DNA from 3 places in the Afipia sp. GW823-FHT06G09 genome. Region 1 is predicted to be linked to each of the others. Evidence: predicted binding sites of a transcription regulator. Region 1 holds the regulator's gene; each other region holds the start of a gene.
What was found. Region 1 encodes LexA, which represses DNA repair genes until DNA is damaged. Its sites were predicted from a motif close to TGTTCNNNNTGTGTTCNG; they were not measured.
Positions count from the first base shown of each region.

Region 2: a site for LexA is predicted at 1,741-1,758, ahead of AC1Q67_RS09235 (helicase-related protein). Genes of this name have one in related genera too.
Region 3: a site for LexA is predicted at 2,729-2,746, ahead of AC1Q67_RS13510 (PA0069 family radical SAM protein). Genes of this name have one in related genera too.

Region 1 covers NZ_JBXAHF010000001.1:76,682-80,891, reverse strand. The annotation lists gene AC1Q67_RS00400 (ComEC/Rec2 family competence protein) at 1-1,857, shown strand, start outside; gene lexA (transcriptional repressor LexA) at 1,871-2,578, opposite strand; gene AC1Q67_RS00390 (AraC family transcriptional regulator) at 2,755-3,675, opposite strand; gene AC1Q67_RS00385 (SDR family oxidoreductase) at 3,773-4,210, shown strand, end outside.
Region 2 covers NZ_JBXAHF010000002.1:341,548-345,757, forward strand. The annotation lists gene AC1Q67_RS09235 (helicase-related protein) at 1-1,643, opposite strand, end outside; gene AC1Q67_RS09240 (DUF3108 domain-containing protein) at 1,990-2,826, opposite strand; gene rpmB (50S ribosomal protein L28) at 3,209-3,502, shown strand; gene AC1Q67_RS09250 (esterase-like activity of phytase family protein) at 3,692-4,210, opposite strand, start outside.
Region 3 covers NZ_JBXAHF010000003.1:224,476-228,685, forward strand. The annotation lists gene AC1Q67_RS13495 (glycosyltransferase family 39 protein) at 1-201, opposite strand, end outside; gene rnhB (ribonuclease HII) at 267-1,025, opposite strand; gene AC1Q67_RS13505 (VOC family protein) at 1,078-1,527, opposite strand; gene AC1Q67_RS13510 (PA0069 family radical SAM protein) at 1,547-2,707, opposite strand; gene AC1Q67_RS13515 (glycosyltransferase family protein) at 2,936-3,508, shown strand; gene AC1Q67_RS13520 (bifunctional helix-turn-helix transcriptional regulator/GNAT family N-acetyltransferase) at 3,596-4,210, shown strand, end outside.

The DNA.
Region 1 (4,210 bases):
CTGAAGGGGTTCGTTGAGACCCGTGACGAGCGCGAGCGCACGGACCGCTTCGTGCTGCGCGTCGAAGAGATGGACTCGCCGCGCGGCGGGATCAAGCTCGAACGCGTGCGGCTGTCGGTCAAAAAGGGGACAGCGCCGGCCGTCGGCAGCTTTGTCGAACTGAAGGCGCGATTGCTGCCGCCGCTCTCGCCGCTGCGTCCGGGAAGCTACGACTTCGGACGCGACATGTACTTCCAGGGCATCGGTGCGTCTGGCTTCGCGATGGGGGCGATCAAGACGGTTGATGCCCCACGCAGCGGCGGCGCATATCTGCGCTACGCTGCTACGATGCAGGGCATGCGCGACGCCATCGATGCGCGCATTCGCGGTGTGCTCAGTGGCGACAACCGCGCCATCGCGACGGCGCTGCTGACCGGGCGGCGTGACGCGATTTCCGCGCCGGTCAACGACGCGATGTTTGTTTCGGGACTCGGCCATGTGCTGTCGATCTCGGGCTATCACATGGCGGTGGTGGCGGGCGTGGTGTTTTTCGCGGTGCGCGCGCTGCTTGCGCTGTTTCCAGCACTCACTGTGACGTTCCCGATCAAGAAATGGTCGGCAGTTGCCGCGCTGATTGCCGCAGCATTTTATCTGCTGCTATCGGGCGCGGAGGTCGCCACCCAACGCTCGTTCTTCATGACGGCGGTGGTGCTGATCGCGGTGATGGTGGATCGCCGCGCGATTACGTTCCGTACGCTGGCGGTTGCGGCGATGATCGTGCTCTTGATCGCGCCGGAAGCACTCGTGCATCCGAGTTTCCAGATGTCGTTCGCGGCGACGCTGGGACTCGTGGCGTTGATCCAGATCGGCATGCCGAACCTGTTCGCATCGCCCGACAATTCGCAGGTTGCGCGTGCGGCGCTCTGGGGAGGGCGCGAGATCACGATGCTGGCGCTGGCGTCGCTGGTGGCCGGGTTCGCGACCATGCCGTACGCGGCGTTTCATTTTCATCGCGTGACGCCTTACGGCGTGTTGGCCAATCTCGCGGCGATGCCGGTGGTCTCGATACTGGTGATGCCCGCAGGGCTGCTCGGGTTGCTGGCGATGCCGTTCGGCTTCGACGGCGTGTTCTGGCGGCTAATGGATGTCGGCATCGGATGGATGGTGGCGGTGTCGCAATGGGTGGCAGCGCTGCCTGGCGCCATCGGCCAGATCGCGTCATTCGGTGCCGGCCCGCTGGCCGTGATGAGTGCGGGGATCATTGTACTCGGTCTGCTGCGGACGCCGCTGCGTTGGGCGGGTGCAGGGCTCATCGCATTCGCAACGGTCTGGGCACTGACGGCGCCGCAGCCGGATATTCTTGTGGCGGGAGACGGCCACACCGTTGCGGTGCGAGGGAAGGACGGCAGACTGCGCCTGATGCGCACCGGAAAGGACGTCTTCCTGTCGCGCGAGTGGCTCGCGGCCGACGCCGACATGCGCAAGGCTACCGATGTATCGCTCAGCGATGGCGTCTCGTGCGACACGTCCGGATGTGTGGTGCAGACAGCGGACGGCTCGACAGTTGCGCTGACACTGAAACCGGAAGCATTCGGGGACGACTGCGTGCGGGCCGCTGTGATCGTGACACTGCGTCAGCCGCCCGCCGACTGTGCGGCCATGGTGCTGGATCAGGAAATGCTGCGCAGGCGCGGCACACTCGCTCTGCGCAAAACCGCTGACGGCTACGCGATCAGCGCCAACCGCCGCGGGGTGGGCCGTCCATGGGCGCCCGCGACCCGCGATGATGGAGCAGATACACCCGCCGTACCGGCAAATCGCCCGGTGCAGCCTGTCGATGCTACGCCGGCGGAGAGCGATCTCCAGCCGGACGATTGATCTCGAGTCGAACTCAGTACTTGCGGACCAGGCCGATCAGCTTGCCCTGAATCCGCACGCGGTTGGGCGGCAGGATTCGGACTTCGTACGCTGCGTTGGCAGGCTCCAGGGCGATGGACGCACCGCGCCGCCGGAAGCGCTTCAGGGTGGCTTCTTCCTCGTCGATCAGCGCCACCACGATGTCGCCGGTGTCGGCGGTCTCGTTGCGCTGGATCAGCACGGTGTCGCCATCGAGAATACCAGCCTCCATCATGGAGTCGCCGCGCACTTCGAGGGCGTAGTGTTCGCCGGACCCGAGCATGTCGGGCGGCACGCTGATGGTGTGGCTGCGGGTCTGCAGCGCCTCGATTGGTGTACCGGCCGCGATCCGGCCCATGACCGGTACGGCGACAGGGAAGCTTGCATCTTCGTCGGGGCCGAGCGACGGCGCCGAGCGAACCTTGCCCAGGTTGCCCTCGATGACGCTGGGCGTGAAGCCGCGGCGTGCGCCGCCGGGGCTGGCACTCGTTTCGGGAAGCTTGATGACCTCTATGGCGCGGGCTCGGTTGGCGAGCCGCCGGATAAAGCCGCGCTCCTCGAGAGCAGTGATGAGCCGGTGGATACCGGACTTCGACCGCAGGTCCAGCGCATCCTTCATCTCATCGAAGGAGGGCGGAACACCAGCTTCCTTGAGCCGCTCGTTGATGAAGCGCAGAAGCTCATACTGTTTGCGTGTCAGCATCTGAATTGGTCCCCGATCCCAAGGATCTCAAGAATTCCCGTGTCTGATCCGAAGCTGCGCCTCTCTGGATCCCCACTGCGAAACAATGAAAAGGGACACTCAGGAGTTGCGAGTCACTCGAAACAAATCATGAACGAACACTATCTGTTCCATATGTGTTCCGCAACCCCTTAATTTCACGTCAACGCGCCGACAGCTTCTGCCGAAGCGCGCGCGTAGCGGCCCGGGGACTGCCCCACATGCCGGCTGAAGGCAGTGCTGAAGGTGCTTGCCGAGCCGTAGCCGACCCGCTCGGCGACTTCGCCAAGCCCGATGTCCTGACGGCGGAGCAGATCCTTGGCGACGGCCATGCGCCAGGCGAGCAGATACTCCATCGGCGGCAGACCCACGGTCCGCGTGAAGCGCTCGAAGAATGCCGAGCGCGACAGCGCGGCTTTCCCGGCCAGTTGCGCCATCGTCCACGGCCGCGCGAGATGACCGTGCATCTGCTGCATCGCCGGAGCGAGCCGCGGATCGGCCAGTCCGCGAAGCAGTCCGGGCGGCGCGCCATCAGCCGGCGCCAATCGAAGTGCTTCAATCAGGAGCACCTCCACGAGGCGCGTGAGCACGAGATCGCGGCCGGGTCTCTGCGCGCGCGATTCCTCTCCGACGAGTTGCACCAGCACGGAGAGCCGCTCGACCCCGCGCACGTGGATCAATCCCGGCAGCAGCGATACGAGCAGGGATGCGTTGGGGGAGTCGAAAACGAAATAGCCGCCAAGTAAACGTACATCCGGCCGCCCGCCGCGGGTGCCGTGGCGGACTTCGCCCACCGGGGAAAGCATCACCTTCGGGTCGATGCGTTCGGGCCGCACCGGCTCGAAACCGGACATGGTGAATCCAGGTGTCGCGGGCAGAAGCACGAAGTCGCCGGCTTCCAGCGTCAGGGCCGGGTGACCGTCGACCGCGAGGCGGCAGCTTCCCTCAAGTACGGCGCAGAAGCTGGGCTGGCCGAAGTCCGAATAGCGCACGCCCCAGCGTCCGGCACCGCTGATGCGTTTGGAGAACACCGTGCGCGGCTGAAGCAGGGCGATGACTTCGGAGAGGGGATCGGTCACATCCGGACGCTCGCAAAGGAAATATGGACTTTCCATTGTAGATCGTCCGGACAGCGTCCGCCATAGCAACCGTACCAAAATCATCGGGAAAGTGATCATGAAGACTATTCTTATTACGGGATGCTCGTCCGGCTATGGCCTCGAAACCGCCCGGCACTTTGATGCACAGGGCTGGAAGGTGATCGCCACCATGCGGACGCCGCGCGAAGACATATTGCCTCGCAACGATACGCTCCGCGTGTTGCCGCTCGACGTGACCAGACCGGAAAGCATTGCGGCTGTCATCGCAGCGAGCGGTCCCATCGACGTGCTGGTCAACAATGCCGGCATCGGACTTTTCGGCGCGTTCGAGGCGACGCCGATGACAACGGTGCGCGAGGTGTTCGAGACCAACACGTTCGGCATGATGGCGATGACGCAGGCGGTGCTGCCGCAGTTCCGCGCGCGAAAGTCGGGCGTGGTGGTGAACGTGACCTCGAGCGCCACGCTGGCGCCGATGCCGCTGGTCGCGGCGTACACCGCGAGCAAGACCGCC
Region 2 (4,210 bases), on a different contig from region 1:
ATTTCGCCGGCCAGCGCCTTGAGCGCCGCGGCCTGCAAGGCCTTCGCATCGGAGCCCGCTTCAGCGGACTCTGGCGCGAACATGAATCCGTCGAGACGGCCAATCATATGGCCCTCTACGATCACTTCGCCCGTCTTCCCAATCTCAGTATTCAGCATCGTGTTTTCCCGCAAGCGCCGCATCAATACACTGGTCCGGCGATCAACGAAACGCTCAGTTAGCCTTTCATGCAGGGCATCCGACAATTTATCCTCGACGGCGCGGGCAATTGCCTGCCAGCGCTCGGGGGCCACCAGCCAATCGGGACGATTTGCCGCGAATGTCCAGGTCCGTATCTGCGCAATCCGGGCCGATAATGTGTCGATATCGCCGTCTGTGCGGTCGGTTTGCGCGATCTGGGCCTCGAACCAGTTATCCGGGATCCGGCCCTTCCGCATCAGGAAACCATACAGCGTGGTGACGAGTTCGGCGTGGGCGGCGGGCGACAGCTTGCGGTAGTCGGGAATCTGGCAGGCCTCCCAGAGCCGTTCCACGGCGTCGGCCCCCTTGGCCATGTCGCGAACGTCCTCATCGCGCGCGGCGTGGTCGAGCACGCGGATGTCCTCCGCGATCGGCGCGCGGGTCAGAACCTCGTGGTTCGGCGTCAGCGCCAGCGAGACCTGGAGCGCGCCCAGCGAGGAGAAATCCAGCCGCGTGTTCCGCCACTGCAACATTTTCACGCTGTCGAAGGTGTGATTCTGCAGCGCATTGACCAGTTCCGGCTCGAACGGCGCGCAGCGGCCCGTGGTGCCGAACGTGCCGTCGCGTGTCGCACGGCCGGCGCGGCCCGCGATCTGTGCAAACTCGGACGGCGTCAGGCGGCGAAACTGATAGCCGTCGTACTTGCGGTCGGAGGCGAAAGCCACGTGATCGACGTCGAGATTGAGGCCCATGCCGACAGCATCGGTGGCGACGAGATAATCGACGTCGCCGGACTGGAACATGTCCACCTGCGCATTGCGGGTGCGCGGCGACAACGAGCCCAGCACCACGGCTGCACCGCCATGCTGGCGCCGGATCAGTTCGGCGATGGCGTAGACTTCATCCGCCGAGAACGCGACGATCGCGGTGCGCCGCGGCTGCCGCGTGATCTTGCGGTCGCCTGCAAACTCAAGCTGCGACAGCCTAGGCCGGGTGACGATGTTCACACCGGGCAGCAGCCGCTCGATGATCGGCCGCATCGTCGCCGCGCCGAGCAAGAGGGTTTCGTCTCGCCCGCGCCGGTTCAGAATCTTGTCGGTGAAGACGTGGCCGCGCTCAAGGTCAGACGCGATCTGGATTTCATCCACCGCCAGAAACGACACATCGAGATCGCGCGGCATCGCCTCGACCGTGGAGACCCAGTAGCGCGCGTGAGGCGGCTTGATCTTTTCTTCGCCGGTGATGAGCGCGACCGCGCCTGCGCCGGCTCGTGCTGCGATCTTGTTGTAGACCTCGCGCGCCAACAGGCGCAGCGGCAGGCCGATGATGCCCGACGAATGGGCCAGCATCCGCTCGATGGCGAGATGGGTCTTGCCGGTGTTGGTCGGGCCGAGCACCGCCGTAACACCGGCTCCGGGGGCGCGCTCATTGGAAAACAGCGGAACGGAAGACGACAGAGGCATTTCGAGAGGTCCGCATGACGCACACGACGCGGACGCCGCAGCAAGTTTGAAAGAAGTGTCTCACAATGCGACGCTTTTCGTGCCGCAACTTAAGCTTTGGAACGGGTAAGGAACGAAAGAAGCCCGAATCGCTGACTCTCGGCCTAGCAGGCGATATGGCCTCAACATGTCGCACAATCTGGTGACCGGCGATACTATATGGGGTTTGAAGTTACTCCTCGCATGCCGCGATCGGGATAAAATCGTTAAATCCGGAGTCGAATCGGATTGGCCGGAGAGTCAACACGATTCACGGTGAGATTCGTTCCTGAATCGCAGCGCTGCCGGATCGGGGCGCTCGTCTTGATCAGTTCGTCTTGGCGGTCTTTTGCGCCGAAATGAATTCCGTCGCCTCGATCATGCCGGTGCCGAGCGGTGTCGGAATCGTAATTCTGAAGGGTGCCAGCACCCGCGTTCCGGCGATGGGCGCGAACCAGATTTCCATGTTGCGCTGGGCGGCGACGTACTTGATCGAGGCGCGATCGGGAACGTAGCCGGCGATCGGGGTGAAGTAGACCGCGCAGACCACGACGGGGCCGTGATAGCCCTTCTCGGCCTTGACCGTTTCCATCCGCTTGTAATCGAGACGCAGATCGTAGCGCATCCTGCCGTCGAACACCGACAGCGTCTTGCGGCAGGCCTCGGGACCGACCGGATCGCCGGTGCCCGCAACTTTCAGCAGCGCACCCGTCATCGGATCAAGGACGTTGCGGCGATGCACGTCAGTGACCGGAATCCGGTCCGGATTTTCGTCCGGCTTGGGCTCGATGGACGAGTCTTTGACATTGCCGCCGCCGAGCGTGATGCGGATGACCTCAGCCTTCTTGCCGTAGTTGACCGTCGAAATGTAGCTCAGTGGCGCAAACTGGCCGGCGGTGATCCGCCCCTGCGAGGTGCCGGTGCCATTGCCGCCGCCTATGGATTTCATCAGCCCCGTGGTGGCGCCGCTGACGGCTGCCGAATACTGATCCTCGGCGACGTCGACCACCCAGGCGCCCTTGCCGATCGGAAGGCCCGCGAGCGTTGCTTCATACTTGGCGTCCAGACGGCCCTGGGCGCTGGCCGGGCTGGCAGACATCGCCAATGGAGCCACGACGGCCACAACACCCAGACAAAGCTGGTTTTGGGCGGTCCGGGAGAGCATCCAAGAAAGCTTTGGGAACCGGGGCATTGCCGACGAAATCCTGCTGACCAGCGATTGACCGGAGCCACCGGGCGCAGCGTCTGCGGGACTTGTTCCCGAATAGGCCGCGAAAGTCGTATCGATAGCCTCAGATATCTGTCTGGTCACGGATTACGTCGATTATATGTTAGGAAATCACTGGTTTGACGGGCAAAATCGTCATTTCCTGCCGCCGCTACCTGCCCCCTGGCGCGCAGAAAAGCCGCTGAAACCGCCTCTCAACCTTGACGCTGGGCCGCCAGCCCCTTATAGCTCCGCCGTTCCTGAAATGGACGGTTTAAACCCCCACGTGACCCCTTTGGGCGGTCCGGGGCGACACTAGGTTTCGCCAAAGGATTACACGATGTCTCGGCGCTGCGAATTGACGGCCAAGGGCCCTCAGGTTGGCCACAAGGTCAGCCACTCGAACCACAAGACCAAGCGCCGGTTCCTGCCGAACCTGTGCAACGTCACCCTGATTTCGGAAACGCTGGGCCGCAACGTGCGCCTGCGCGTCTCGACCAATGCGCTGAAGTCGGTCGACCACAACGGCGGCCTCGACGCGTTCCTGCTCAAGGCCAACTCCGGCGACCTGTCGCCGAAGGCAGTCGAGCTGAAGCGCCAGATCGAAAAGAAGAAGCTCGCCGCAGCGAGCTGATCCTTCGATCCGCAATTTTAGATTTCAAAAAGGCCGGGTTTCGACCCGGCCTTTTTTGTTTTCGTGCGAAGCCAGACACCGTCATTGCGAGGAGCGTAGCGACGAAGCAATCCATTTCTTTCTGTTTCAAAGAGCGGTTTGCTTCGCTTCGCTCGCAATCACGAAGAAAACGCGAGCGGTGGACGATAATCACTCCTCAATGAGCGTGAACTGCAGCAACAGCGTGCGCTGGATCATCGAGAAATTATCGTCGGACACCATCGTCAGCACCGTCGCGCCATCGTCGGCGACATGCACATCGATCCCTTCCATGTTGTCGATCTCGTATCCGAGATCGACCTCGAAAATCGTCGGCCCATCGATCACCGCATCCGGAACGATGGATTTGGCGGGAATGCGCCGGATGCGGATGCCAACGCCTTCCAGCAGCGAGAACTTCCGCTCCAGCAGCAACAGATCGCCGGACGGCAGCAGAACCGCATCGCTGATGTCGAAATTGCCGGTGCGCTTTGCCGTGAACTGTCCGGGTGAAGGCCCGCCGATCAGAAAGCATAAAATGTTTCCCGATGGATCGAGCCCGCGTTCGGAAATCGCGATCAGCGTTCCCGCAAGCGGCTGTCCCTTCGGCACGAACACAAGCGCCTCGAGCCCCTTGTTGAACGGCAGCTTGCCGATTTCGGGCGGCACCGGCACGACCTCGCCGCGCGA
Region 3 (4,210 bases), on a different contig from region 1:
GAACGCCGCGGGCGGACCGAGATGGGTGCCAACCTGATATTCCCGGCCGAACGCCAGCACCGTGGCGACTTCGCCCGGCGGGCTTCCATACAGCAGCCAGGGCAGGAACAGCCACAGCGCCGCCTGCGCCAGCACCACAAGCCAGAAGATCAGGCGGGGCCGGGCGCGGACCAGTTCAACGATCAGGGAGGTGAAACGCATGAAACGCCTGAGCCGAGAGGTTCGTCACTGATAAAGTGCACAAGGCGATCAGGCAACCGAACCGCTCAGATCGCCGCGACGGCCTCTTCGGGCGACATGACCATCTCGATCTGGGCAGCCTTCGGAGTGTCGTCTTCCCCAAAATGCTTGCGGCGTGACGCCGCGACAGGCGCGAAAAAGCGTCGGTGATGGACCGTCGGGCCGAGCCGGTCGAGCGCTTCGAGATGGGCCGGAACGGCGTACCCCATGTGCTGCTCGAAACCGTAGCCAGGATGATCCTGCGCCAGCCGGCACATCAGCCGGTCGCGCGAGACCTTGGCGACAATGGAGGCCGCCGCGATCGACATCACAATGCCGTCGCCGCCGATCACCGCGTCGCAGTCGCAGGATACAGCCAGCCGGTCGCGGCCATCGACAAAGACATGTTTCGGTGCCTCGGGTAGCGCACGCACCGCGCGCGCCAGCGCCCACAATGACGCACGCAGGATATTGTCGCGATCGATCCGCGACGGCGGCGCGATCGCCACCGAGACGAGCGCGGTCGCGCAGATTTCCTCGAACAGTTCCTCACGGCGCTCCCGCGTCAGCCGCTTGGAATCGTCGATGCCTTTCGGGATTCGCTTCGGATCGAGAATCACGGCGGCGGCCACCACCGGACCGGCCAGCGGTCCCCGTCCCGCCTCGTCGCAACCAGCGACCGGCCAGACGCCGCGCTTGATCAGCGCGCGTTCACGGCGAAAGCTCGGCGGCGTAACGGCAATGACACCGGTTGGCTTTGCTTTCTTTGCAGCAACTGGAACTGCGGAGGGCTTTGTTCGACTCATGCGGCTATGCTTGCGTTCTTAAGGTAGAACGCGCAACCGCTAATCCCCACTATTATTCCGGCAGATGAACACGCCTGTCATCCCCGACATCAATGCCGGGGGCAATGACAACTTCCCAGGGATGGTCGTCGGGATCGGTGAAATATCCCGAATACCCGCCGTAACCGGTGCGATGCGCGCCCTTTTGCAGCCGCGCGCCTTGAGCGACAGCGAACGCCAGCACGTCATCGACTTCGCTCTCGCTTCGGCAGTTCCATGCCAGGGTGATTCCCCGAAAGCCTGCGGGCTGCGGCTGCGCCGGCAGACCGGCATCCAGCGCCAGCTTGTCCCATGAATACAGCGCCAGAACCGTCGCACCGGTGTCGAAAAACGCCACTTCTTCGCCTGTCACTTGGAGCTTTCGCTCAAAGCCCAGAGACTCGTAAAACGCGATGCTCCGGCGCATGTCGCTGACACCGAGGGTCACGACGGTGAATCGCGCAACCGGTTTGGGGAGACTCATCACACAGCGCCCTTTGCAGTCAGAACAGATCCAGTTGCTCGTTTGCGGGCTTGGGCCGCGCGAAGTGCGCCGTGGTCAGCTTGGAGCGCCGCTTGTTGAGGCCGAGTTTCTCGCACGCGATCTCGAACCGCCGCCCGATCATCCAGGCCATCGGCCCGGTGCCCTTCATGCGGGCGCCCCATTGCGAGTCGTAGTCGCGGCCGTCACGCATGTCGCGGATCAGCGTGAAGACATGGCGATAGCGGTCCGGATAATTCGCCATCAGCCACTCGCGGAACAGGTCGCGCACTTCAAGCGGCAGCCGCAGCAACACATAGCTCGCTTCCTTGACCCCGGCATGCGCGGCGGCATCCAGAATGCGCTCGATCTCGGAATCGTTCAGCGCCGGGATCACGGGTGCGACCATCACCGTGGTCGGAATGCCGGCCTCCGCCAGCAGTCGCAGCGCCTCCAGCCGCTTCGGCGGGGTCGCGGCGCGCGGCTCCATGGTGCGGGCGAGTTTGGGGTCCAGCGTTGTCACCGAGATCGCGACCTTGGCGAGATTTCGTTTCGCCATCCGCGCCAGAATGTCGATGTCACGCGTCACCAGCGAGGATTTCGTGACAATGCCGACGGGATGCCCGGTGCGCTCCAACACTTCGAGAATGCCGCGCATGATTTTGTGCTCGCGCTCGATGGGCTGATACGGATCGGTATTGGTTCCGATCGCGATCATGCGCGGCTCGTAGCCCGGCGCGGACAGTTCCTTTTGGAGCAGTTCCGGCGCGTCGGGTTTGGCGAACAGTTTGGACTCGAAATCGAGCCCCGGCGACAATCCGAGATAGGCGTGGGTCGGACGCGCGAAGCAATAGACGCAGCCGTGCTCGCATCCCCGGTACGGATTGATCGAACGATCGAAGCCAATATCGGGCGAGTCGTTGCGGGTGATAACCTTGCGGGCGGTATCGACGGCGACCGTGGTCTTGAAGGGAGGCAGGTCTTCGAGACTCTGCCAGCCGTCGTCGAAAGTGACGCGCGCCTCAGCCTCATAACGTCCGCTGACATTGGACTGCGCGCCGCGGCCCCTGCGCCGCTGGCGGTCGATCGCCACTTCAATCTCGGCAAAGGGAGAAGGACCACCCGCCGGATCAGAGGGGGGCGTCACCGGCGGGTGTTTGAGGGCATGGGATGCATGGCTCATGGAAAGAACATAACATCGCATGAGAACAAAACAAGAACTTCAGCAACACCTCCCACAGATTCTTTTGAAGCCCGTTCGCCCCGGCGGGGTTGTTCCGAGGGTGACTGGCCCCGGATCACGGCCGTTAATGAATGCCGCAAAAAGCTGCACCTGACGGGCTGTCCTGAGTGTGACAAGATGATAACGATGCCGCATCTGTCGTCCGGCGATCACGTATTTCACCAAGTCATGATCAGCGTTGTCATTCCCACCGAAGGCGTTGAGCAACCCGTTGTTGCCACCCTCGCGGCCCTCGTGCCGGGCGCTGCGACCGGCATCATCCGGGACGTGGTGCTGGTCGATCGCTCGCAGACCGACACCATCGAGCGGGTGGCGGATGTCGCCGGATGCAATTTTCTGAAGTTCGACGGCTCGCGCGCTGCGGCGCTCGCGGCGGGCGCCCAGCAAAGCCGGTCTCCCTGGCTGCTGTTCCTGCTTCCGGGCGCGGTGCTGGATTCGGGCTGGATCGACGAAACCTCGCAGTTCATCCAGAACGTCTCCCTGAGCGGCCGCCAGCGGGCCGGCATCTTCCGCTATGCGCGCTCTCCTTATGAAGACGCCACGGTGCGCGACGGGGTGAAATCGCTCGCGCGCTTTATCTCCGGCCCCTCTCCCGACCAGGGCCTGCTGATTTCCCGCGATCATTATGAGCGGGTCGGCGGCTATGCCCCCGCTGCGCGACGGGCCGAGGCCAAACTGATCTCCAAGATCGGCCGCGCTGGCCGTGCGGTGCTGCGAACCCGGATTTTCGTGGCCGCCTGATAATACTTGACTGCGTCAACTTATTAGTTGACCCCGTCAACAATCATGCCAAAATGCCCGTCACACGAGGACGAGGCATGTTGGCCGATGGACACCATTCATGATGGCGGGAACGACGACCGGATCGCCGCGGTCCGGCGGTTCAACCGCTTCTACACCCGCAAGATCGGCGTGCTCGAACAGCATCTGCTGGAAAGTCCGTTTACGCTGACAGAAGCCCGCGTGTTGTTCGAACTGGCGCATCGCGATGGCGCCCTCGCCAAGGAGATCGGCGCCGAACTCGGCCTCGACGCCGGTTATCTCAGCCGCATCGTTCAGGCTTTTACAGAACAGGGACTGATCACGCGCAAGCCGGTCCCCGCAGACCGCAGGCAATTCGAGCTGGCGCTCACCGCCAAGGGCAAGCAGGCGTTCTCCCGCCTCGAACGCGCGTCCCATGATGAAGTCGGCAAGATGATCGCGGCACTGCCGGCGGGCGGCGGGCAGCGCCTTGTCGCCGCGATGACAACGATCGAGCGGTTGCTGGATAATACAGCCACGCGACCCGAGGTGACGCTTCGCACCCACCGGCCCGGCGACATGGGCTGGGTCGTGCAGCAGCACGGCGCCCTCTACGCCCGCGAATACAACTGGGACATTTCATTCGAGGGCCTGTGCGCGGAGATCGCCGCGCAGTTCCTGAAAAATTTCGATCCCGTCCGC